DNA from 4 places in the Streptomyces sp. NPDC001848 genome. Region 4 is predicted to be linked to each of the others. Evidence: riboswitches for the same ligand, from Rfam matches in the RefSeq annotation. Region 4 holds a riboswitch; each other region holds the start of a gene.
What was found. A riboswitch is a leader RNA that binds a small molecule or an ion and turns the genes downstream of it on or off. The one in region 4 is predicted to bind cyclic di-AMP.
Positions count from the first base shown of each region.

Region 1: another riboswitch for cyclic di-AMP. It lies ahead of ACFYZJ_RS25750 (transglycosylase SLT domain-containing protein); the one in region 4 lies ahead of ACFYZJ_RS02470 (M23 family metallopeptidase).
Region 2: another riboswitch for cyclic di-AMP. It lies ahead of ACFYZJ_RS33085 (transglycosylase family protein); the one in region 4 lies ahead of ACFYZJ_RS02470 (M23 family metallopeptidase).
Region 3: another riboswitch for cyclic di-AMP. It lies ahead of ACFYZJ_RS08335 (C40 family peptidase); the one in region 4 lies ahead of ACFYZJ_RS02470 (M23 family metallopeptidase).

Region 1 is NZ_JBIATP010000012.1:291,666-297,446, forward strand. It holds gene ACFYZJ_RS25745 (polyprenyl synthetase family protein) at 1-963, opposite strand, end outside; cyclic di-AMP (ydaO/yuaA leader) riboswitch at 1,777-1,979, shown strand; gene ACFYZJ_RS25750 (transglycosylase SLT domain-containing protein) at 1,984-2,499, shown strand; gene ACFYZJ_RS25755 (HAD family hydrolase) at 2,525-3,349, opposite strand; gene ACFYZJ_RS25760 (FAD-dependent oxidoreductase) at 3,552-4,754, opposite strand; gene ACFYZJ_RS25765 (ATP-grasp domain-containing protein) at 4,876-5,781, opposite strand, start outside.
Region 2 is NZ_JBIATP010000020.1:93,023-98,803, forward strand. It holds gene eno (phosphopyruvate hydratase) at 1-798, opposite strand, end outside; gene ACFYZJ_RS33085 (transglycosylase family protein) at 1,127-1,822, opposite strand; cyclic di-AMP (ydaO/yuaA leader) riboswitch at 1,827-1,993, opposite strand; gene ACFYZJ_RS33090 (transglycosylase family protein) at 2,192-3,199, opposite strand; gene ACFYZJ_RS33095 (cytochrome P450) at 3,383-4,684, opposite strand; gene ACFYZJ_RS33100 (nucleoside triphosphate pyrophosphohydrolase) at 4,681-5,688, opposite strand.
Region 3 is NZ_JBIATP010000003.1:448,592-454,372, forward strand. It holds gene ACFYZJ_RS08325 (ATP-dependent Clp protease proteolytic subunit) at 1-495, shown strand, start outside; gene ACFYZJ_RS08330 (hypothetical protein) at 503-808, shown strand; cyclic di-AMP (ydaO/yuaA leader) riboswitch at 1,125-1,320, shown strand; gene ACFYZJ_RS08335 (C40 family peptidase) at 1,324-1,797, shown strand; gene ACFYZJ_RS08340 (DUF6328 family protein) at 1,960-2,496, shown strand; gene ACFYZJ_RS08345 (ATP-binding protein) at 2,553-3,014, opposite strand; gene ACFYZJ_RS08350 (helix-turn-helix domain-containing protein) at 3,266-4,126, shown strand; gene ACFYZJ_RS08355 (DUF397 domain-containing protein) at 4,136-4,354, shown strand; gene ACFYZJ_RS08360 (8-amino-7-oxononanoate synthase) at 4,505-5,632, opposite strand; gene bioB (biotin synthase BioB) at 5,779-5,781, shown strand, end outside.
Region 4 is NZ_JBIATP010000001.1:533,701-539,481, reverse strand. It holds gene ACFYZJ_RS02480 (M16 family metallopeptidase) at 1-61, shown strand, start outside; gene ACFYZJ_RS02475 (M16 family metallopeptidase) at 58-1,446, shown strand; cyclic di-AMP (ydaO/yuaA leader) riboswitch at 1,669-1,819, shown strand; gene ACFYZJ_RS02470 (M23 family metallopeptidase) at 1,832-2,584, shown strand; gene ACFYZJ_RS02465 (GntR family transcriptional regulator) at 2,835-3,530, shown strand; gene ACFYZJ_RS02460 (HPr family phosphocarrier protein) at 3,878-4,159, opposite strand; gene ACFYZJ_RS02455 (GNAT family N-acetyltransferase) at 4,317-5,781, shown strand, end outside.

The DNA of each region.
Region 1 (5,781 bases), on a different contig from region 4:
CTTCGCGCCGCAGTCCGGCAGCGGGGCCAGGGCCGAGCGGGCGTCCTCCGCGTAGCGGACCGCGTCGCGGCGGGCCTGCTCGAGAGCCGGGTGGACCCGGAGGCGGGCGAGGGCGTCGGCGTGGCGGGCGTCGTCCGTGAGGTCGGAGTCCAGCAGCTCGCACAGGGCGACGTCCTCCGGCAGCCCGTGCCGCTGCGCGCGCTCGCGCAGGCGCAGGACCGGGAGGGTGGCGATGCCCTCGCGCAGGTCCGTCCCCGGGGTCTTGCCCGACTCGTGGGAGTCGGAGGCGATGTCCAGGACGTCGTCGGCCAGCTGGAACGCCACGCCGAGACGCTCGCCGTACTGCGTCAGCACGTCCACGACCGTCTCGTCGGCGCCCGACATCATCGCGCCGAAGCGGCAGGCCACCGCCACCAGGGAGCCCGTCTTGCCGGCGAGGACGTCGAGGTAGTGCTCCACCGGGTCACGGCCGTCCCGCGGGCCCGCCGTCTCCAGGATCTGGCCGGTGACGAGCCGCTCGAAGGCCTCCGCCTGGATACGGACGGCCTCGGGACCGAGATCGGCCAGGATGTGGGACGCCCGGGCGAACAGGAAGTCGCCGGTGAGGACCGCCACCGAGTTGCCCCAGCGGCTGTTCGCGCTGGCCACCCCACGCCGCACCTCGGCCTCGTCCATCACGTCGTCGTGGTACAGCGTGGCGAGGTGGGTGAGCTCCACGACCACGGCGGAGGGGACGACCCCCGGTGCGTACGGGTCACCGAACCGTGCCGCGAGCATGACGAGCAGCGGCCGGAACCGCTTCCCGCCCGCGCGCACGAGATGCTGCGCGGCCTCGGTGATGAAGGGCACCTCGCTCTTCGTGGCGTCGAGCAGCCCTTCCTCGACAGCGGCCAATCCGGCCTGGACATCGGCTTCCAGAGCCTGGTCCCGCACGCTCAGCCCGAACGGCCCGACGACGGTCACGTGAGGTCTCCTGTCTGCTGACGTCTGCTGACGATCACACGGTCGGTAGCGAGGTCGGTCATGTGGTCGATGACGTTGTCGGTCGACTCGGCTCACTGAGTTTGTCGATCTGTCGCCGCCATCACTCAAGTCAGCGTATCCGGTCAGGTTTCGATCACCACGAGTGCCCGCTGTTCCGGGCCGGGCCGTATCGGATCAGGAGCGGCATGTTCTTGATCTTCTTGATCAGGTGATACGAGCGGGTTTGGAGCGACATGGCGGAAAGTCGCCCCCCGTGACGGCCCCGGGGGCCACGCGAGTCCCGGCCGTCCCGCCCGGACGCCATCACCCGGCCGGGCGCACACGCGGCTCGCCCAGGACGCCCGGCTCGCGCGGCTCGCGCGGCTCGCCCGGCTCGCGCGGAACCACGGGACACGCACGCGCACAGACCTGATACGCCATGACGGGTGACGTCGGTCACCACTCTTCCGACCCAGGGCGGGTCCCTGGACGCACGAAGTGTCCGAATTATGCAGATTTTCACCCATAAACATCACCCCTCGACAGCGATCGATGCACCTTTTGCCCGAATTGCCGCCTTGGAGTCCTGAATTACGGGAGACGATCAAGGGACACCCGAGTGAATTAGCTCACGCCCGGACAGGACAGGGCGAAGCATTCGGAGTCTCAACTTCCGCTTTGCTTATGCCAAGTTGAACCTCGTTCAACAATTTGGATCACACCCCTTATTCCCGCATTTCAAGGTCATTTACCTTGGAATGTGACTTCCTGGCTTGTTCCCGACATGTGCTCTCGCATACCTTCCCAATCGATCCGAGCGGATCGCCGAATCCTGCCGCCGCTCGCGAGCCCATCGACCCATAACGGCAGGAGCGGGGGACCCAGGTAAGTCGCCGGACCGGACACAGCACCGGAACGGCTTGGGGTGAAGCCGATTCCTCGGCACCGAGGACACGGCCGGGCACCTCCCCGCCCGAACCCGACAGCTCACCTCGCAGGCGTTGGAGAGGACTAAACGACATGCCCGCTTTCGCCCTGCCCGCACGCCGTCGGGACCGCCGCTCCAAGGCCGCGCGCCTCACCCGTGCCCTCGCTGCCGCGGGGACGGGTGCCGCCGTTCTCGCCCTCCCGCTCATGGGTGCGACCAGCGCTTCCGCCGCGACCCCCACGTCCGCGGCGACCAAGGCCGTGACCGCGAACACCCTGACCACGCGCGCCACCAACCTCGACGGCTGGATCCGCCAGTCGCTGGTGGTCATGCGGCAGCACGGGATTCCCGGCTCCTACTACGGCATCTACCGCAACGTGATGCGTGAGTCGTCGGGCAACCCGTCCGCCATCAACCTGTGGGACTCCAACGCCCGGATGGGCATCCCGTCCAAGGGCCTCCTCCAGGTCATCGCCCCGACCTTCCGCGCGTACCACGTGCCGGGCACGTCGTGGAACATCTACGACCCGGTGGCGAACATCACGGCCGCGTGCAACTACGCCGCCCACCGGTACGGCTCCATCGACAACGTCCACAGCGCGTACTGACGCTGTCCACCGCGCGGACCGAGGCTCAGACCGAGGTCCGGCGGTCCCCGAAGAGTCGTTCGAGGACGACGGCGATGCCGTCGTCCTCGTTCGACTTCGTGATCTCGTCGGCCATCGCCTTGAGTTCGGGGTGGGCGTTGGCCATGGCGACGCCGTACGCGGCCCACTCGAACATCGGGATGTCGTTCGGCATGTCACCGAACGCGATGGTCCGGGACGGCCCCAGGCCCAGATACTCGGCGGCGAGCGCGAGCCCCGTCGCCTTGGTGACGCCGCACGGCTGGAGTTCGACGGTGCCGGGCCCGGACATGGTGACCGACGCCAGCGAACCCACCGCGCTGCGCGCCGCCGTCGCCAACTCGTCGTCGCTGAGGGCGTGATGGCGCAGCAGCACCTTGCTGATGGGCGCGCACCACAGGTCGTCGCGCCGCTGGACCCGCACCGCGGGCAGCGTGGGATGCGGCATCCGGTAGCCGGGCTCGATGAGCGTGAGCCCGTCCACGCCGTCCTGGTCGACCGCCGCGTACACCTGCCCCACCTCGGCCTCGATCTTGCCGAGCGCGGTCTCGGCCAACTCCCGGTCCAGGGTGACGGAAAACAGCAACCGGTCCGCGCCGGCGTCGTACACCTGCGCGCCCTGTCCGCACACCGCGAGCCCCCTGCCGCCGAGGTCGTCGAGCAGCGGCCGCACCCTGGGCGCCGGTCGCCCCGTCACCACGAGGTGCTGCGCGCCGGCCGCGGCGGCCCGCGCCAGCGCGGCCCTCGACCGGTCGGAGAGCGTGTCGTCACCGCGCAGCAGCGTCCCGTCCAGGTCAGTGGCGATGAGTGAATATGCGAGGGGTGCGGCCATGATCAGAGAATACGGATGGAACACCCCCGCGACTCACCGCCGACCAGCCGACGTCCGGCACACCCACCGTGAACCGGCCGACCTCCACCTACCCACTGTGAACCGGCCAGGGGCGCCGGTTGAACACTCCGCGGCCCCCGTGGCCCCCGTGGCCCTTCCCGGCGGAAGGGCCACGGGACGGTGGTCCGGTGGCCGGCCGGTGTCAGCCGTGGGCCGCCGCCAGGTGCTTCGCCAGGCGGGGCGACGCGAACTCCGTGCCACAGACGAACCGCATCACCGGGCCGTACGAGGCCGCCGCCGGCAGGCCCGTGAAGTACAGGCCCGGCACCGAGGACACATAGCCCGCGCCGAGCTTCGGGGCGCCCCGGCTCACCGCCAGCCGGGTGCGCAGTTCATGGCCCAGGAAGTCCATCGCTGAGATGTCCACGCGGTAACCGGTCGCGGCGATGACGTGGTCCGCGGTCAGTTCCTCCGTGCGGCCCGTGTAGGTGCGGACGGTGAGGGCCGGGGTGCCGTCCACGACGGACGCACGGATGATGCCTTCGACCTCGCGCACCTGCACCTTCTCCTGGAAGCGGTCGCGCAGCCACCACGCGCCGAGCGGGCCGAGGACGTGGCGCACCAGGTAGTGGCGGGTCTGGGCGGGCAGGAAGCGGTACGGGTGCGGGTAGTAGCTCAGCGCCCACAGGGACCAGGCCCGCCCGAAGGGCGACTCGGGGCGCAGCTTCGGCTGGTCCCACGGGGGCGCGCCGAAGGCCACCTTGCCGCTCCCGCGCGCCACCACACGCACCCGCGCGCCCGCCTCGGCCGCCAGCGCCGCCGTTTCCAGCGCGGACTGGCCGGCGCCGACGACGAGCAGGTCCTTGCCGGAGAACCGGCTGAGGTCGTGGTGCTGGGAGCTGTGCGAGACCGGGCCGGTGGGCGTGGGGCCGTCGGCTGCCGCGGTGGCCAGCTCCGGCGGAAGGTGGGCGAGGCCCGACAGGCCGGTCGCGACCACGACCGCGGGGGCGGTGAACAGCTCGCCCGAGTCCAGCTTGAGTTCGAAGCCACCGCCCTTGCTGCGGTCCACGGCGACCACCCGAACCCGCTCCAGCTCGGGCAGCAGCTTCTGCTGGAACCACTCCCCGTACGCGATGAACGTCTCGACCGGGATGATGTCCTCGTCCGTCACCAGTCGGCGGATGCCCGCCGCGTCGCAGTAGTCGGCCAGGGTGTGGCCGCGCTGGGGCGCGTCGATGCTCGAGGCGACCGGCGTGGACTTCAGGAGCATGCCCGCGGGCATGTTGTCGCGCCAGCTCACCATGGGCTCGCCGAAGACGCGGACCGGGATACCGCGCCCGCGCAGATGGGCGGCGGTGGACAGGCCGAACGGCCCGGCACCGATGACTGCTACCGGTTGAATCACGAAGTCCCTCCCCAGGACGCTACGTGCCTACTTCGTGGTGGAGCGGGTACGCCTGCGACGTACCGGCCGCCCGCCTACTACGCAACGGCCGTACGTCCACTACGTACCGGCCAGACGCCTGCTACGTACGGGTCGTGCTGCCGCGGCGGTTGGTCCGCCACAGCTGATAGAGGTGCTTCGCGCCCGGCCGCACGAAGCGCGCGAGCATCGTGACGAACGGCAGTGGGTCGTCCCCCGCGAACCAGGCCAGCTCCGTGCCGCTCGCCCGGGGCGGTGCGTGCGGTGTGGTGTAGCCGCTGCGGCGGTAGGCGAGCAGGGCGGGCAGGTCGATGTTCTCCACGATGTACCGGTGGCCCGCCCGCTGTTCCCCCTCCGGTACGGCTCGGCCGGTCAGGTCCAGGTGCATGGCGCGGACCACGTCCACCCCCGACTCGTTCTCGAACAGTCGGAACTGGGCGCCCACGCGCGGGTTGAAGTCGAGCAGTTTGTACCGGCCGTCGCGGCGGTCGAAGCGGAGGTCGAGGTCGACGATGCCGGTGAAGCCGATCTGTTTGATGAAACGCGCGGCGAGATCGGCGAGTTCCGGGTTGTCGACGACGTACGCGTTCGCCGTCATGCCCGCGTGGGGCGGCCAGGAGCGCACCTTGACGCCGGTGAACAGGGCGAGCGGGGTGGAGTCCTGGTCGAAGTACGCGTGCACGATCCAGTCCTCGGCCTCCTCCCGGGGCAGGTACTCCTGGAGGATCACGCCCGGGTGCTCGCCCCAGTCGCGGGCGAGCCTCAGCAGCCCCTCACGTGTGGCGATCTTGGTCGTGCCGCCCACGGCGGGCCGTTCGCGGCGCACGAACGCCTCGCGGTTCTTCGCCACGAGCGGGAAGCGGGCCCTGTCGGCGAAGCCCAGGATGTCGTCGTACGACTGCGGGAAGGCGGCCTGGGGGCTCGGGATGCCGTGTTCCACGCACAGTTCGTGCAGACCCTGCTTGCTGGCGAGGCGGCGCGGGAGCCCCGCGTCCACCTTCGGGAACAG
Region 2 (5,781 bases), on a different contig from region 4:
GGCGGCGGAGCGCTCCTTGCCCTCGAAGAGGTACTTGCCGTCCTTGTAGAACTCGGAGGCGGCGACGTCGAGGGCGAGGGCGATCTGCTGGCCGGGGGCGTAACCGGCCTCCTTGATGGCCTCCAGGATGAGGTCGAGGGCCTCACGGTTGGAGCCGAGGTTCGGGGCGAAGCCGCCCTCGTCGCCGAGGCCGGTGGACAGGCCCTTGCTCTTCAGGACCTTCTTCAGCGTGTGGTAGACCTCGGTGCCCCAGCGCAGGGCCTCGGAGAAGGACTCCGCGCCGATCGGGGCGATCATGAACTCCTGGATGTCCACGTTGGAGTCGGCGTGCGAGCCGCCGTTCAGGATGTTCATCATCGGCACCGGCAGCAGGTGCGCGTTCGGGCCGCCCAGGTAGCGGAACAGGGGCAGGTCGCTGGCCTCGGAGGCGGCGTGGGCGACGGCGAGGGAGACGCCGAGGATGGCGTTGGCGCCGAGGGAGCCCTTGTTGTCGGTGGCGTCCAGGTCCATCATCGCCTGGTCGATCAGGCGCTGCTCGGTGGCGTCGTAGCCGACCAGCTCCGGGCCGATCTGCTCGATGACGGCGAGGACGGCCTTCTCGACACCCTTGCCCTGGTAGCGGTTGGGGTCACCGTCGCGGAGCTCGATGGCCTCGAAGGCGCCGGTGGAGGCGCCGGACGGGACGGCGGCACGACCCGTGCTGCCGTCGTCGAGGCCGACCTCGACCTCGACCGTGGGGTTGCCTCGGGAGTCCAGGATTTCCCGGGCTACGACGACGTCGATGGACGGCACGAGCATCTCCTTCTTGGATGTGACGCTGGAAGTGCGGGGCTGTCTGCCTTACGGCTGTGCCTTGCGACTAGAGCCTAACCGCCCCGGGCTGTCGGCCGGCCTACCGACCGTCCCGTGGACAGGGTGACGCTCCACATTGTTCCTCAACGGAACAAAGGATGCGTGAAAGGTGCGGTGAAATCCGCGCGGCCGGACAGCAAAAGCCCCGCTCCGGTGCGTACGGGGGAAAACGCGCCGGAGCGGGGGGCCGTGGGGACGGGGGACGGGCCCGCACGGACCCCCATGGTGGGGGTCACGCCTGGGAGGGGCCCGTGGCCCGGCTACCGCGTGGCTGTCACTTCAGGTGCAGCTGCTGGCCCGGGTAGATCAGGTTGGCGTCCTGGACGATGTCCTTGTTCAGCTCGAACAGCTTCTTCCAGCCGCCCCGGACGTGGTGGCTCGCAGCGATCGAGCTGAGGGTGTCGCCCTTGACCACCTTGTACTCGCCGTCGCCCTTCTTGACCTTCGTACCGGTCGGGGTGGTGACGGTCTTCTTCGGAGCCGGGCGCTGCGCGGAGCGGTTGGCCGCCTGCTGCTCGGTCGAGCGGGTGGTGGCGCTCTTCGGGCTGGTGCTCTTCGCGCCGCTCGACGAGCCGGTGGCCGCGGAGCCGTTGTACGCGGCGCCGGTCAGGCCCTTGCCGCACACCGGCCAGGCGCCCTTGCCCTGGCCCGCGAGGACCTTCTCGGCGATGGCTATCTGCTGGTCCTTGGTGGCCAGGTCGGCGCGGGAGGCGTAGGCGGTGCCGCCGTAGGCGGCCCAGGTGGAGTTCGTGAACTGCAGACCGCCGTAGAAGCCGTTGCCGGTGTTGATGTGCCAGTTGCCACCGGACTCGCACTGGGCGACGGCGTCCCACTGGGCGGCGGTGGCCGCGGAGGCGTTCCCGGCCGCGAGGAGCGGGCCGGCGATGGCAGCGCCGGCGACACCGGCGAGCGCGATGGCACGGGTGGCCTTGGACGGGCGGCGGTGCTTGCCGTTGCCGGAACACAGCATGGTTCGTTCCCCTCACCGACGCCTGCGAGGTGAGCTGTCGGGTTCGGGCCGGTTGAGTTGCCCGGCCGCGCCCCTTGCGGGACACGGCTTCACCCCGAGCCGCTTCCGGTCAACTCCCGGACGCGGCGCCTACCTTGGGTCCCCCGCTCCTGCCTACGGCGCTTGACGCGACGACTGTTCCCGTACGGCCGCTGGCAGGATTCGGCGTTGCGACCGCAGGGGCTCGCTGTGGCGAGCGATCACGACCGTAAGCAGTCGATCGCCGGAATTTCAAAGACGATCAGGGCTTATGAGACCCATATCTCACTTTCACCAAACAGGACATTCGGCGCGAAGTAGGTCGTGAACTTCCGCAACGGAAGGGGCAGTTCAGGATGAGCCGCCGACCGGGTCGGTGCTGAGCGCAAGGCTCTGACCGGGGAGGATGAGGTTCGGGTCGGCACCGACCGTCTTCTTGTTCGCCTCGTACAGCGCCGCCCATCCGCCGTTGAGGTCAAGGGAGTCGGCGATGGACGACAGATTGTCCCCGGGGCGGACGGTGTACGAGCCGTCGACGGCGTCACGCGCGCCGTCGGTGCCGCGTGAGGCATGGCGGCCGGACGCGTCTTCGGTACGACCGCCCGCGGCGCCCTCCTCGGCGCTGCCCCCGCGATGACGACCGGCACCTGAGCCCTCGGTCGAACTCGCCCCGGACGAGGCACCGTTCTGTGCCGAGTTGTCCGACTCGTCGTTCTTCGTGGTGGCCGCGGGCGCACTGCCGGACCCCTGCGCGCCCTGAGTGGTGTCGGCGGTCGACGACCCGGACGAGGACGGCGAAGGGGATGAAGAGGACGAAGAAGGCGACGGGGTGGTCGACGCAGAGGATCCGGACGAGTCGGACAGGCCCGAGTCGAGACCGGAGTCGAGGCCGGAGTCGAGACCCGAGTCGAGACCCGAGTCGGAGGACGATCCGCCGGACGACGAGTCCCCGGCGACACCCGTGTCGACGTCCGCGGAGCCGGAGTCCTTGCTCAGACCGTTCAGCAGGCCGCAGGTGCCCCAGACCCCGACACCCCGGGCCGCGAGGACCTTCTCGGCCACGGCGATCTGCTGTGAGCGGCTCGCCTGGTCGGGGGTCGGGGCATAGTCGAGACCGCCGTACTTGTCCCAGTCGTCCTGCGTCAACTGCAGCCCGCCGTAACGGCCGTTGCCGGTGTCCGCGCTCCATGAGCCGCCGCTGACGCACTCCGCGACCTGGTCCCAGGTGGTGCCGGTGGCCGCGCTCGCGCCGGTGGCGCCGAGCAGCGGGATCGCGATCGCTGATCCGGTCACCCCTGCCGCGACGAGGAGAGCCGGAGCCTGACGGGGGCGACGGTGACGACCGTTCCCGGAGAGCATGCGGTTGCCTTTCACACGACAGCATCGACCGACGCGGCAGCCGTGGCAGTACGAACCGCCGCGTTGCTGCGTGAACGTATCGGCAGGAGATCGCTTGTCACAAGTTAATGCAGCGTAGATCACGTGAAGATCACAGAGGTGAGGTTCTGTCACCTTCTTGCGATCGTCAGCGGGTTCACCGTGTCATGTCCGGACATCGGCCGGAGGTTCGTGACCTTTCTCCGCAACCGGTGTGAACGTCACGGGCAGCGTGCGCAGGCCCCGCATGATGAGTCCGCCGCGCCGGCGCACATCGGACGGGTCGACCGCGAGCCGCAGGTCCGGCAGGCGGGTCAGGAGCGTGGCGAGCGCCGTCTGTCCCTCCAGGCGGGCCAGGGGCGCGCCCAGGCAGTAGTGGATGCCGTGCCCGTACCCGAGGTGCTGGTTGTCGCGGCGGGCGAGGTCGAGGACGTCCGGGTCGGCGAACCGCGCCGGGTCCCGGTCCGCGGCGGCCAGGACCACCAGGACGGGATCGCCGGGGGCGATGTCCTGCCCGCCGATGGTCAGCGGACGCGTGGCGAACCGCCACGTGGCCAGCTCCACCGGTCCGTCGTAGCGCAGCAGCTCCTCCACGCCGGTCTCGAGCAGGCCACGTTCCCCGGCGGCGAGCGACCGCTGCAGACGGGCCCGCTGCTCGGGGTGCCCGAGGAGTGCGAACGTGCCGTTCCCGATGAGGTTGACGGTGGTCTCGAACCCGGCGAAGAGCAGGATGAAGGCCATCGCGGCGGCCTCGTTCTCGGTGAGGTGCTCGCCGTGGTCGGAGGCCCGGATGAGCCCGGAGATGAGGTCCTCGCCCCGGCCCGGCTCGGCGGCCAGCGCCTCGCGCTTGCGGTGGATGAGGTCGGCGAGGTACCCGCGCATCTTCTTCACCGACCGCGCGACGCCGCCCCGGGGCCCTCCGCCATGCCGGATCATCATCCCGGCCCAGTCCCGGAAGTCGTCCTGGTCCTCGCGTGGGACGCCGAGCATGTCGCAGATGGCGTAGATGGGGAGCGGGAAGGCGAACTCGTGGATGAGGTCGGCCTCTCCCCTGTCCGCGAACCGGTCGATGAGCTGGTCGGTGAGTTCCTGAACCCGCGGCGCGAACTCGGCGACACGCCGGGGCGTGAAGGCCTTGGAGACGAGTCGGCGCAGCCGGGTGTGGTCCGGCGGGTCGATGTTGAGCAGATGCGTCATCAGCTCGGCCTTGCGCTCGCCGGGAATGCCGGTCTTGCCCTTGGCGTGCGCGGGCTCGTCGTGATGCGCCGGGTTCTTGCTCAGCCGCGGGTCGGCGAGGGCCTGCTTGGCGTCCGCGTACCGGGTGACCAGCCAGGCCTCCACACCGCTCGGCAGCCTCGTCCGGTGCACGGGGGCGTGCTCACGCAGCCAGGCGTAGGCGGGGTAGGGGTCGGCGGCGAACTCCCAGGTGAACAGTTCGGGGGCCGGGGAGGCGGTCTGGCCGTTCACTGCTTGGAGCCCCCGCTCTCCACCTCCCGGATCGCGTCCCGGTACGCGCGTGCCGCCGCGCGCAGGGCCGCCTCCGGGTCCACGCCCTCCGCCTCCGCGCGCGCGGCCAGCGCCAGCAGCTCGTAACCGATGCCGTCGCCCTGCGGGAGCGGGACGTCCAGGCCCGCCGTGCGGACGCGGGAGTGCAGCTTCGCGGCCAGGGCGAGGCCCGGCTGGCCCAGCGGGATGCCCTCCGTCACCGAGGTGCGCCGCTTCTCGACCGCCTTGGTCCGCAGCCAGTGCTCCTTGACCTCCTCCGGTGTCGTCGCGGTCTCGTCGCCGAACACGTGCGGGTGGCGGTGGATCAGCTTGGCGACGATGCCGCCCGCCACGTCGTCGATGGAGAACGGCGCGTCCGGGTGCTCCTCGGCTATCCGGGCGTGGAAGACGACCTGGAGCAGGACGTCGCCGAGCTCCTCCCGCAGCTCCTCACGGTCGCCCGCCTCGATGGCCTCGACCAGTTCGTACGCCTCCTCGATGCCGTACTTGGCCAGGCCCAGGTGGGTCTGCCGGGACGACCAGGGGCACTCGGCGCGGATGCGGTCCATGACCTGCACCAGGTCCAGGAGACGGGCGCCCGGGAGGTCGTACGACGCGGGCAGCAGCTCCAGCTCCGGCATGCGGGCTCGGCCGGATCCGGCGAGGCGCGCGAGGCCGTCCGTCAGCGCGGGCTCGCCCTCACCCGTGGCGACGACGACCACCGTGCGCCCGCCGGCGCAGGCGTCGACCAGCTCCTGCGCGCTCGGGGCGGCCTCTTCGACCGCTATGCCCGCCTCGCGCAGGTAGGGCAGCTGCGGGTGCGCGCCGTCCGCGCACAGGACCCGGTCGGCGGCGTGCAGCGCCTGCCAGGCGGGCCAGGACAGGAGACCCGGCGCGACCCGATGGCTGGTGGTGAGCAGGACGATCCGGCCGGGCTCGTCGGTCGCCTCCGGTCCCGGAACCGCTTCGAAGCTGGTTGCGTTCACCCTCCGAACGTAACGCACGCCACGGACGGCCCCCGGAGTTGTCCACAGGCACGGACCATCGCCCCGGGGTTGTCCACAGGCAGAACGGGCAGA
Region 3 (5,781 bases), on a different contig from region 4:
AACGACGTGATGGCGCAGTTCATGCACCTCGAGTACCTGGATCCGGACCGGGACATCTCCCTGTACATCAACTCCCCCGGCGGCTCGTTCAGCGCGATGGCCGCCATCTACGACACGATGCAGTACGTCGGCTGCGACGTGGAGACGATCTGCCTCGGGCAGGCGGCGTCCGCCGCGGCCGTACTGCTCGCCGGGGGCACGCCGGGCAAGCGGTTCGCACTGCCCGGCGCCCGCATGGTCATCCACCAACCCTCCCTGCCGGAGCCCGTCGAGGGCCAGGCCAGTGACCTGTCCATCCAGGCCGAGGAGTTGACGCGGATCCGCGGCCGGCTGGAGGAGATGCTCGTCCGGCACACCGGGCAGAGCCGGGAGCGGATCGCCGCCGACATCGAGCGCGACGCGATCTTCGACGCGCCGGCGGCGGTGGAGTACGGCCTGATCGACCGCGTCATCCCCAGCCGCAGGGCCTCGCGCACCACGCCCGGCGCGAGGTGAGGCGCGGATGCTGCCGCCGGAACTGCCCCCACTGCCCGCGCTGACCCGCGCCGAGGCGGAGCTGATCGACCGTTACCTCGATGTGATCGACCTGCTCGGCCGTATCAATCCGGCGCACTCCGGGGACACCTACCGTGGACTGCGCGCCGCCCAGGCCCTGGTGAGCAAGGCGATGGCGCTGCGCGAGGCGCTGACGCTGATGCACCAGCGAGGGGAGCACGAGCTGCACGGGCCCACCCTCGCCCGGGCCCTCCGCGTCCTCGACGGCGAACGCCGCGCGGCCCGCGTCACGGTGCCACCGGACCCCGGCTGACGGAGAGTGAGCCGACCCCGCGTGTCGCGCGGTTGCTGAAACCGGCCGAACGGGGTACCGCCATCCGAGTAGATTCCTCTCCTTCCGGAGGCCCGGGGAAGTCGCACAACATGCGTGGCCCCAGGGCGAAATGATCTGCTCCGGTGCAGGTCCGGGGCCTCGTCCATCCCCTCAACCCCGTTCGAACGAAGGGTTGTCCACCCGAACGGGTGAGTGGTGAGTAATGCCACAAACCCCCGATTCCGTTGTGATTTTCCGACGCCTTTAGGTGAAGATCCCTTCCTGACGACAAGCCCCCGCCACCGCGGCGGGGCGGTCCGGGCGGACGCCGAGTCCTGCCGCCGCCCGGATGACCGGTCGACAGGAGTGGATCGGCAGGAGTGGAGGACCCAGCAAGGCGGGCCGCCGGAGAGATCCGGGCGGTCCTTGGGGTGAAGCCGCGTCAGCGGCCGGGCTACTTCGCCAGCCCGAATCCGACAGGTCATCCTTCACAGGCGGCTGACGAAGGGTTGCGCATGACTGCGCTCAATCGAGTCCCGTCGCTGCTGGGCCGGGCCGGAACGGCCTCCGCCCTCACCATCGCCGCCGTCGGCGGCGGCATCGTGGTCCCCGGCATCGCCTCCGACGCGTCCGCCGCGACCCCGGCGACGAAGGCACTGCAGATCGCGGCGTCCAAGAAGGGTTCCCCCTACCAGTACGGCGCCGCGGGACCGCGCCGTTTCGACTGCTCCGGGCTGACGCTGTACGCGTTCAAGAAGGCGGGCAAGACCCTGCCCCGGACCGCGGCGGCGCAGTACAACAAGACGCGGCACATCTCCGCCTCCCAGCGGCAGGCCGGGGACCTGGTGTTCTTCCACTCGGGCAGCAACGTCTACCACGTGGGCATCTACGCCGGGAAGGGCAAGATCTGGCACTCCCCGAAGACCGGGTCGGTGGTCAGGCTGGAGACGATCTGGACGAAGAGCGTCTGGTACGGCCGCGTCCGCTGAGGCCGTACGGGGGGTGACGGCGGCTGCCTGCCGTCACCCCGCGACCCGCCGCTCGGCGAACACCTGCGACAACTCACGCAGCAAGCTCACCGGGCTCAGCAGCCCCACAACCCACCCACCGGAGAGGGCGTGAGGAGAGGGCTGAGCGGATACTCGTTGACCATGGCCGACCGACCTCCCGAGCAGGCACGACGCGAGACCCCCCTGGAGCGTGCCGACCGCAACTTCGCCGAGTTGCTGCAGGAGCTGCGGGTCACCCAGACAGGGGTGCAGATCCTGTTCGCGTTCCTGCTGACCCTGGCCTTCACCCAGCGCTTCCCCACCCTGGACACGGTCCAGCGCGCCACCTACGTGACGACGCTCCTGCTCGCCATGCTGGCCGCGGCCCTGTTCACGGCGCCCGCCGCGCTGCACCGGTCGCTGTTCCAGCAGAACGCCAAGCCCGCCATCGTGAAGGTCTCCTCCCGTCTGGCCACGATCGGGATGGGCGTGCTGATGCTGGCGTTCACCGGATCGGTCCTGCTGGTGGTGGACGTGTCCCTGGGCCGCGTGGCCGGGATCGCGGCCGGGGCGGGAACGCTGCTCGTCTGTGTGGGGCTGTGGCGCGTCCTGCCCTGGGTGGTGCGGCGCACGGTCCTCCTACCGCGGCAGACCTCCGGAGGGCCGGACGACCGGGAGCCGCCCGAAGGGCCTCGGTGACCCGCGACCGCCGGCCTTCGGCAGCGGTACGCACGGCGGGCGGGCGCGAGCACCGTTCACGCTTCTCCCGGCCCCTGTGACGCCGCGACCGGCTGCATCGGCTTCGTCCACGGCAGTTCGATCGCGACCGTCTTGCCGCCCTCGCGCGTGGGCCGCACGGTCAGCTTCCCGCCGCACTCGGCGGTCAGACACCGGATGATCACCATCCCGCGCCCGTTGTCCTGCTGCACGGCGGCGGGCAGGCGCTTGGGGAAGCGCGGATGGCTGTCGGTGACCCCGATGCGCAGTAACTCGTCCCGGTCGAGCGCGATGTCGACCGTGAACGTGGGCGACTGCCCGAGGGTGTGCTGCACGGCGTTGGTGGCGAGTTCGGAGACGATCAGGCGGACGGTGTCGGCGACTTCGGCGTCGCCGGGCATCCCCCATTCGACGAGGACACTCGAGACGTATTTTCTGGCGGCGGAGACCGAGGCGGGATCGCTCGGCAGAGTGACGGATGCTTCCTGGTGGTCTGCCATGGCGACGTCGTCCCTTTCCCACGGGACCGGAGTCCGACACGGAGCGGTTGGTTCGAGTAACGGTCCCGGACTTGGTGCTGCGCGCCAGCCTGCCACCACCTGGGCCCTGTCGGGCCCGATCCCCCGAGATATGCATATATCTGTCGCCCGAAGCGGTGAACTCTGCGACGACCGACCGAGTTTGGGGTGCCCTCGGGCTCATCCTCTACCGTCTCGCTGTGAAATCGCGCGCCGTGCGGAAGGAGTCGGCCATGCAGTACGGACCAGCGGTGCGCCGCCGCAAGCTCGGCGCCGAACTGCGCGCCCTGCGCGCCCGGGCGGGCCTCACCAGCGGGGAGGCGGCCGGTCTCGTCGGCTGGCACCAGTCGAAGGTGAGCCGGATCGAGACGGGCTCCAGCGGGGTCAAGCCGGCGGACGTACGCCTGCTGCTGGACGCCTACGGCGTTCAGGAGCCGGAGCTGCGGGACCTGCTGCTGGTGCTGGCCGGCTCCGAGGACGGCGGCGGCCGGCAGAACTGGTGGCACGCCTACCGCGGGGTGCTGCCGCCGACCTACCGGGATTTCATCAGCCTGGAGTCCCAGGCGAGCGGCATGCGCACGCTGGAGACCTCCGTGGTGCCGGGCCTGTTGCAGACGCCCGAGTACGCCCGGGCGGTGACCCGGGCCGCCGTCGGCACCCTGGAGGACGCCAAGCTGGATGCCCTGGTGGAGGTGCGGCTGGCCCGGCAGGACGTGCTGCGCGCGGACCCGCCGCTGGAGCTGAGCGCGGTCCTGGACGAGGCGGTGCTGCGGCGGGAGGTCGGCGGGCCCGAGGTCATGGCGCGGCAGCTCAGGCGGTTGCTGGAGGCCGCCCGGCTGCCCCAAGTACGGCTGCAGGTCCTGCCGTTCACCGCGGGGGCCCACATCGGTATCACTGGCCCTTTCGTTATCTTCTCATTTCCGAGCAGATCCGATCTGGATGTGGTCGTTCTCGACCACTTGACGAGTAGCCTCTATCTCGAACGGAAAGAAGACCTCCAGGCCTACAGCGAGGCCTTCACGTCCCTTCAGATCCACGCCCTTTCGCCCGAGGAATCGTTGGATTACATCGCCGCGTTGGCCGGCGACGCGTAAGGAGGCACCATGTCAACCCCCCACATCCCTTCCAGCACCTCGCTCGACGGTGTGCGCTGGGTGCGCAGCAGTCGTAGTACGGGAATGAACAATTGCGTCGAGACCGCCCGTCCGGGCACCGGTCCCTGGGCCGGACTGGTGGCGGTACGCGACTCCAAGAACGTGACCGGACCGGCCCTGACGTTCAGCCCCGAGGCGTGGAAGGAGTTCCTGAGCGGGCTGAACTGACCCCGTCCACCCCGGAAATCGGCGGTGAGTGAGCCGATTTCGAGCCAATTTCCGGGTCGCTTCGCCGAAGCCGCTTCCGTGGGACCGCTTCCGTACGGCGGCGTACGGCTCAGGTCCCCATGACGCGCGATGCACGGCCGTTCCGCCGACTCACGGTCGCGTCTCGCCGATCACGCGCACGGCGTCCTCGACCTGCCCGTCGGTGAGATCGGCACGGGCGGTCAGCCGCAGCCGTGAGATGCCGTCCGGCACGGACGGCGGGCGGAAGCAGCCGACGACGACCCCGGCCGCCCGGCAGTCGGCCGCCCACCGTACGGCCTGCTCCGGGGAAGGCGCCCGCACGGAGATCACGGCGGCGTCCGGCCGTACCGTCTCATGGCCCTCGGCCGTGAGACGGGCGTGCAGGGCCGCCGCCACCGTGCGGGCCCGCTCGGCGCGCTCCGGCTCGCGGCGCAGCAGACGCAGCGCCGCGAGTGCCGCGCCCGCCGCGGCCGGGGCGAGCCCGGTGTCGAAGATGAACGTCCGGGCGGCGTTGACCAGGTGGTCGATCACATGCGCCGGTCCGAGGACGGCGCCGCCCTGGCTGCCCAGCGACTTCGACAGCGTCACCGTCGCCACCACGTCCGGCGCGCCCGCGAGCCCGGCCGCGTGCGGGGCGCCCCGGCCGCCGGGCCCGAGGACGCCGAGTCCGTGCGCGTCATCGACGACCAGCCCGGCGCCGTGTGCGCGGCACGCGGAGGCCAGTTCGGCCAGCGGAGCCGCGTCGCCGTCCACCGAGAAGACCGTGTCGCAGACCGCGACCGCGGGCCCTTCATGGGTGCCGAGCGCCTTGCGCACGGCGTCGGGGTCGGCGTGGGCGACGACCTGGGTGGTGCCGCGCGCCAGTCGGCAGCCGTCGATGAGCGAGGCGTGGTTGCCCGCGTCCGAGACGATCAGGGAGCCGTGCGGGGCGAGCGCGGTGACGGCCGCGAGATTGGCCGCGTACCCGGAGGAGAAGACGAGGGCCGCCTCGAAGCCGCAGAAGTCCGCCAGTTCGCGTTCCAGCTCGGCGTGCAGCTCGGTGGTGCCGGTGACGAGCCGCGAGCCGGTGGAACCGCCGCCCCACCGCCGGGCCGCCTGCGCGGCGCCCTCGACGACCTCCGGATGGCGGGCGAGGCCCAGGTAGTCGTTGCTCGCGAGGTCCAGGAGCGGGGAGTCGGCGGCGCGGGGGCGCAGGGTGCGGACCAGTCCGGCCCGGCGGCGCACCTGTGCCTGCTCGTCGATCCACCCGAACGCCATGGCTCCTCCGCGGTTTTGTAGGCAGTGCACAGACCCTAGCGGGACGATCAGCCGCCCAGGATGTGGCAATACCCACACGTCGAACCGTCTCTGTTGTGCAAACTCTCCTTGGCCCGGGGCCCTCCGGTAGGACAGGATCGGCTCTCATG
Region 4 (5,781 bases):
CGAGGCCGAGGCCCCGGAGGCAGCCGAGACCACCGACGAGACCGAGGAGTCGGCGAAGTGACCGAGCTCGCGACCATGGAGTTCCACCCGCAGCCCCAGCCCGGCGAGGCCCGGCCCTGGGCGTTCCCGGCGCCCGAGCGCGGCACGCTCGACAACGGCCTGACCGTGCTGCGCTGCCACCGCCCCGGCCAGCAGGTGGTCGCCGTCGAGGTGCTCCTCGACGCGCCGCTGGACGCCGAGCCGGCCGGCCTCGACGGCGTCGCCACGATCATGGCGCGCGCCTTCTCCGAGGGCACCGACAAGCACTCCGCCGAGGAGTTCGCCGCCGAGCTGGAGCGCTGCGGCGCCACCCTCGACTCGCACGCCGACCACCCCGGCGTCCGCCTCTCCCTGGAAGTGCCCGTCTCCCGCCTCCCCAAGGCGCTCGGACTGCTCGCCGACGCCCTGAGGTCGCCGGCGTTCGCGGACAGCGAGGTGGAGCGCCTGGTGCGCAACCGCCTCGACGAGATCCCGCACGAGATGGCCAACCCGGCCCGCCGCGCCGCCAAGGAGCTCTCCAAGGAGCTGTTCCCGGCGTCCTCGCGCATGTCGCGCCCGCGCCAGGGCACCGAGGAGACGGTCGCGAACATCGACGCGGCGGCCGTCCGTGCCTTCTACGAGCGGTACGTACGACCCGCGACGTCCACCGTGGTCGTGGTCGGCGACCTCACCGGGATCGACCTCGACGCGCTCCTCGGCGACACCCTCGGCGCCTGGACGGGGAAGCCCGCCAAGCCGCGCCCGGTGCCCCCGGTGACCGCCGACGACACCGGCCGCGTGATCATCGTCGACCGTCCCGGCGCCGTCCAGACGCAGCTGCTCATCGGCCGTATCGGGCCCGACCGCCACGACCGCGTATGGCCCGCGCAGGTGCTCGGCACGTACTGCCTCGGCGGCACCCTCACCTCCCGCCTGGACCGCGTCCTGCGCGAGGAGAAGGGCTACACCTACGGGGTTCGGGCGTTCGGCCAGGTGCTGCGCTCCGCGCCCGACGGCACGGGCGCCGCGATGCTCGCCATCAGCGGCTCGGTCGACACGCCGAACACCGGCCCGGCGCTCGACGACCTGTGGAAGGTGCTGCGCACCCTGGCCGCCGAGGGCCTGACGGACGCCGAGCGCGATGTCGCCGTGCAGAACCTGGTGGGGGTGGCACCGCTGAAGTTCGAGACGGCGGCGGCCGTCGCGAGCACGCTCGCCGACCAGGTCGAGCAGCACCTGCCGGACGACTACCAGTCGACGCTCTATCAGGAACTGGCCGCCACCGGGACGGTGGAGGCCACCGCGGCCGTCGTCAACGCGTTCCCGGTCGACCGTCTGGTCACCGTCCTGGTGGGCGACGCGGCGCAGATCAAGGAGCCCGTCGAGGCGCTCGCCATCGGTGAAGTGAGCGTCGTGGCGGCCGAGTAGGGCGAACCGTACGCGCGCGTGTGCCGCGCCGACCCAGGGCCCTGGTGACTCCCCGTGTCACCAGGGCCCTGCCTATTGGGGGTATGTCCGTATTGCCACAGAGGTTGCCTCTCTGCCCTGTGGGATGCGCTACAAACCCCGCTCCGCGTTTGCTGATTGAAAGACGGTCCCCTTAGCGTCATTCAGGCTGTCCGTCAGGCAGTACGCCGCACCCGCGGCACCGGACAGTCATCGCCGAGTCCCCGTACGGCGCGAGTCAGGGGAGCCGGGGACCCAAAACCACAGTCCCTGGGGTGAATCGGGCGCGAGCCCGTAGGAGACCTTCCTGCTCCGAACCCGTCAGCTAACCCGGTAGGCGAGAGGGAAGGAAAGGACCAGCCACTTCATGGCGTTCACCTGCGCCACCGGGAAGCACCGTCGCCCGAGCCGTGTGAAGCGTACGACTGCGAACGCCGTCGGCGTCGCCGCGCTCACCGCCACCGGTGTCATCGGCACCCTGGCCGCCCCGGCCCTCGCCGCCGACGCCCCCTCCGAGCAGACCGGACTGCTCCAGGCCGTCACCCTCGGTGACTCGGTCGCCGAGAAGATCGACGCACAGGCCACCGCCCAGAAGCAGGCCGCCGAGCGGAAGCAGGCCGAGGAGGCCTCGCGTACGAAGGCCGCCGAGAAGGCCCGTCAGGAGCGCGAGGCCAAGGAGCGGGCCGCACGCGAAGCCGAGCGCAGGCGTCTGAACGCGTTCGTACCGCCGATCTTCGACTCCTACGTGTCCACCGGCTACAAGACCGGCGGCTCCCTGTGGTCCTCCGGCGCCCACACCGGCATCGACTTCCACGCCGCCACGGGCACGCCCGTGCACGCCGTCGGCGCCGGCACCGTCGTCCAGACCGGCTGGGGCGGCGCGTACGGCAACCAGATCGTCATCAGGATGGACGACGGCACCTACACCCAGTACGGCCACCTGTCGTCCATCGGCGTCTCCGTCGGGCAGCGGGTCACCCCCGGCCGGCAGATAGCCCTCTCCGGGGCCACCGGCAACACCACCGGGCCGCACCTGCACTTCGAGGCCCGCACCACTCCCGAGTACGGCTCGGACATCGACCCCGTCGCCTACCTCCGCTCGCACGGTGTGAACGTCTGACGGCCGGCGTCCGCGACCGGCGCGTCCGCGACCGGCGCGCCCGCACGGCGACGCGCCCGCACGGCGACGCGCCCGCACCCGACGGCCCCGGCTGACCAGCCGGGGCCGTCGTCCGCTTTCAGAACGGTGTGTGACCAAAAAATATCCATGGATTCCGGCCCGCCGTCGGAAATTCCGGCCCGCTGCAATAGAGTCGGTTGAACACGCGTCAATCGCGTACGTTTCACGGGGATTAAGGCGGAGGTCGGTCATGCGTATTCCGGCGCACTCGGTCTGCACGGCGATCCGTGATGACATCGTCGCGGGTGTCTACGAGCGCGGCAGCCGACTCACCGAGGAACTCCTCGCGCGGCGCTACGGCGTCTCCCGTGTCCCCGTGCGGGAGGCGCTGCGCACCCTGGAGGCCGAGGGCTTCGTCGTCACCCGCCGACACGCGGGCGCGTGTGTGGCGGAACCCACCGAGCAGGAGGCCGCCGACCTGCTGGAGATGCGGATGCTGCTGGAGCCGCTCGGAGCCGCCCGGGCCGCGCAGCGACGCACCGAGGCTCACCTGAAGGTGCTGCGCGGCCTGGTCAGGCTGGGCCAGGAGCGGGCCAGAAGGGGCAACAGTGAGGATCTGCGCTCCCTGGGCGGCTGGTTCCACGAGACGCTGGCGCAGGCGTGCGGGAGCCCCGCGCTGACCTCGACGCTCGCCCAGTTGCGGCACAAGATCACATGGATGTACGCGGTCGACGTGCCGGCCAACCCGGTGGAGTCCTGGGCCGAGCACGGCGGCATCGTGGACGCCGTCGCGCGCGGGGACAGCGAGCGGGCGCGGGCGATCACGGCGCTGCACACGGAACGCTCGACCGCCGCCCACCGGCTCCGCTTTCCCGGCGGGGAAGAGCGCGTGGACCGTGTGAGGACTTCGCAACACCCCGTAAACATATCGGCGCTCCGGCATTAACACGGACGCCGTATACAAAGAGGGATATCCGGCTGAGGCCTGCTTTCGGCTGCCTTTTTCGCGCGCGTCCGGAAATCGGCGTGCGCCATTTCTTCGTGCCGTGTACGGCCTTATCCGTGCGCCACCGAATAATGCCGTGTGCCGTTCTCGCTGCCCCGCCGCATTCCTCCGCTGCCCCTCCACATTCCTCCGCGGCTCCCCGCGGCTCCTCGGCGTTCCTCTGTATTCCTGCGCGAGGACCGTGGTCATCGCCTGGTCCCGTTCCGGGCGGGAGCTCGCCCGACATGACGCAGCCGCGTCGCCGTGACCGGCGACGCGGCTGAAGCAGTGTGCTGTTGCCCGAAGGGTCAGACGGTCTCGGGGAGTTCCTCGAGGCCCTCGGCGACCAGCTTGGCCAGGCGGTCGAGCGCGGCGTCCGCGCCCTCCGCGTCCGAGGCCAGGACGATCTCCTCGCCGCCCTGGGCGCCGAGGCCCAGAACCGCCAGCATCGACGCGGCGTTGACGGGGGTGCCGCCGGCCTTGGCGATGGTCACCGGGATGCCGGAGGCCGTGGCTGCCCGGACGAAGATGGAGGCGGGGCGGGCGTGGAGGCCCTCGGCCCAGCCGACGTTGACGCGGCGCTCAGCCATGTGTTGCTGCCCTTCAGGTGTTCAGGGTTGTCTAGACCAGTGTTCCATATGTGAAGCGAGCCCGGGAGAGGGCGGCGTCCCGTCCTCGAGCGGGCCATGCGTGGTCCCCTCAGCCTGCCTCGCGCCGCCTACCGACGCGAGCCTTACCCTGGGGCCCATGCAGACCGCGTCGGACCGGCACGAGTACCCCGCCCACTGGGAGGCCGACGTGGTGCTGCGCGACGGCGGCACCGCGCGCATCAGGCCCATCACCGTCGATGACGCCGAGCGCCTCGTCAGCTTCTACGAGCAGGTCTCGGACGAGTCGAAGTACTACCGCTTCTTCGCGCCGTACCCCCGCCTGTCCGCCAAGGACGTCCACCGCTTCACGCACCACGACTTTGTGGACAGGGTGGGACTCGCGGCCACGGTCGGCGGCGAGTTCATCGCCACCGTACGCTATGACCGCATCGGTACCGACGGCCTGCCCGCCACCGCACCCGCCGACGAGGCCGAGGTCGCCTTCCTCGTGCAGGACGCGCACCAGGGGCGCGGCGTCGCCTCCGCCCTGCTCGAACACATCGCGGCGGTGGCCAGGGAGCGCGGCATCCGCCGGTTCGCCGCCGAGGTGCTGCCCGCCAACACCCGGATGATCAAGGTGTTCACGGACGCCGGGTACCAGCAGAAGCGCAGCTTCGAGGACGGTGTCGTACGCCTCGAGTTCGACCTGGAGCCCACCGACCGGTCGCTGGCCGTGCAGCAGGCCCGGGAGCAGCGGGCCGAGGCGCGGTCCGTGCAGCGGCTGCTCGCACCCGGCGCGGTCGCCGTGATCGGCGCCGGCCGCACGCCCGGGGGAGTGGGGCGCAGCGTTCTCGACCATCTCAGGGACGGCGGGTACACCGGCCGCCTGTACGCGGTGAACCGGGCGTTCCCCGTGGACCAGAAGGAACTGGACGGCATCCCGGCCCACCGCTGCGTCCGCGACATCACCGACCCGGTCGACCTCGCCGTCGTGGCCGTGCCGGCCGAGCACGTCCCCGAGGTCGTCACCGAGTGCGGGGAGCACGGGGTGCAGGGGCTCGTGGTCGTCTCCGCCGGCTACGCCGAGAGCGGGCCCGAGGGGCGGGAACGGCAGCGGGAACTGGTGCGACAGGCGCGGTCGTACGGCATGCGGATCATCGGGCCCAACGCCTTCGGGATCATCAACACCTCGCCGCAGGTCCGGCTCAACGCCTCCCTCGCCCCCGAGATGCCGCGCCCCGGTCGGATAGGGCTGTTCGCCCAGTCCGGCGCCATCGGGATCGCCCTGCTGTCACGGCTGCACCGGCGCGGTGGGGGTGTGACTGGTGTCACAGGTGTCTCGACCTTCGTCTCCTCCGGGAACCGTGCGGACGTCTCCGGCAACGACGTCCTCCAGTACTGGTACGACGACCCGGACACCGACGTCGCCCTGATGTATCTGGAGACCATCGGCAACCCGCGCAAGTTCAACCGGCTCGCTCGGCGCACGGCGGCGTCCAAGCCACTCGTGGTGGTGCAGGGTGCGCGGCACGGAGGCGCGCCGCAGGGGCACGCGGTACGGGCCACACGGCTGCCGCACGCGACGGTGTCCGCGCTGCTGCGGCAGGCCGGGGTGATCCGGG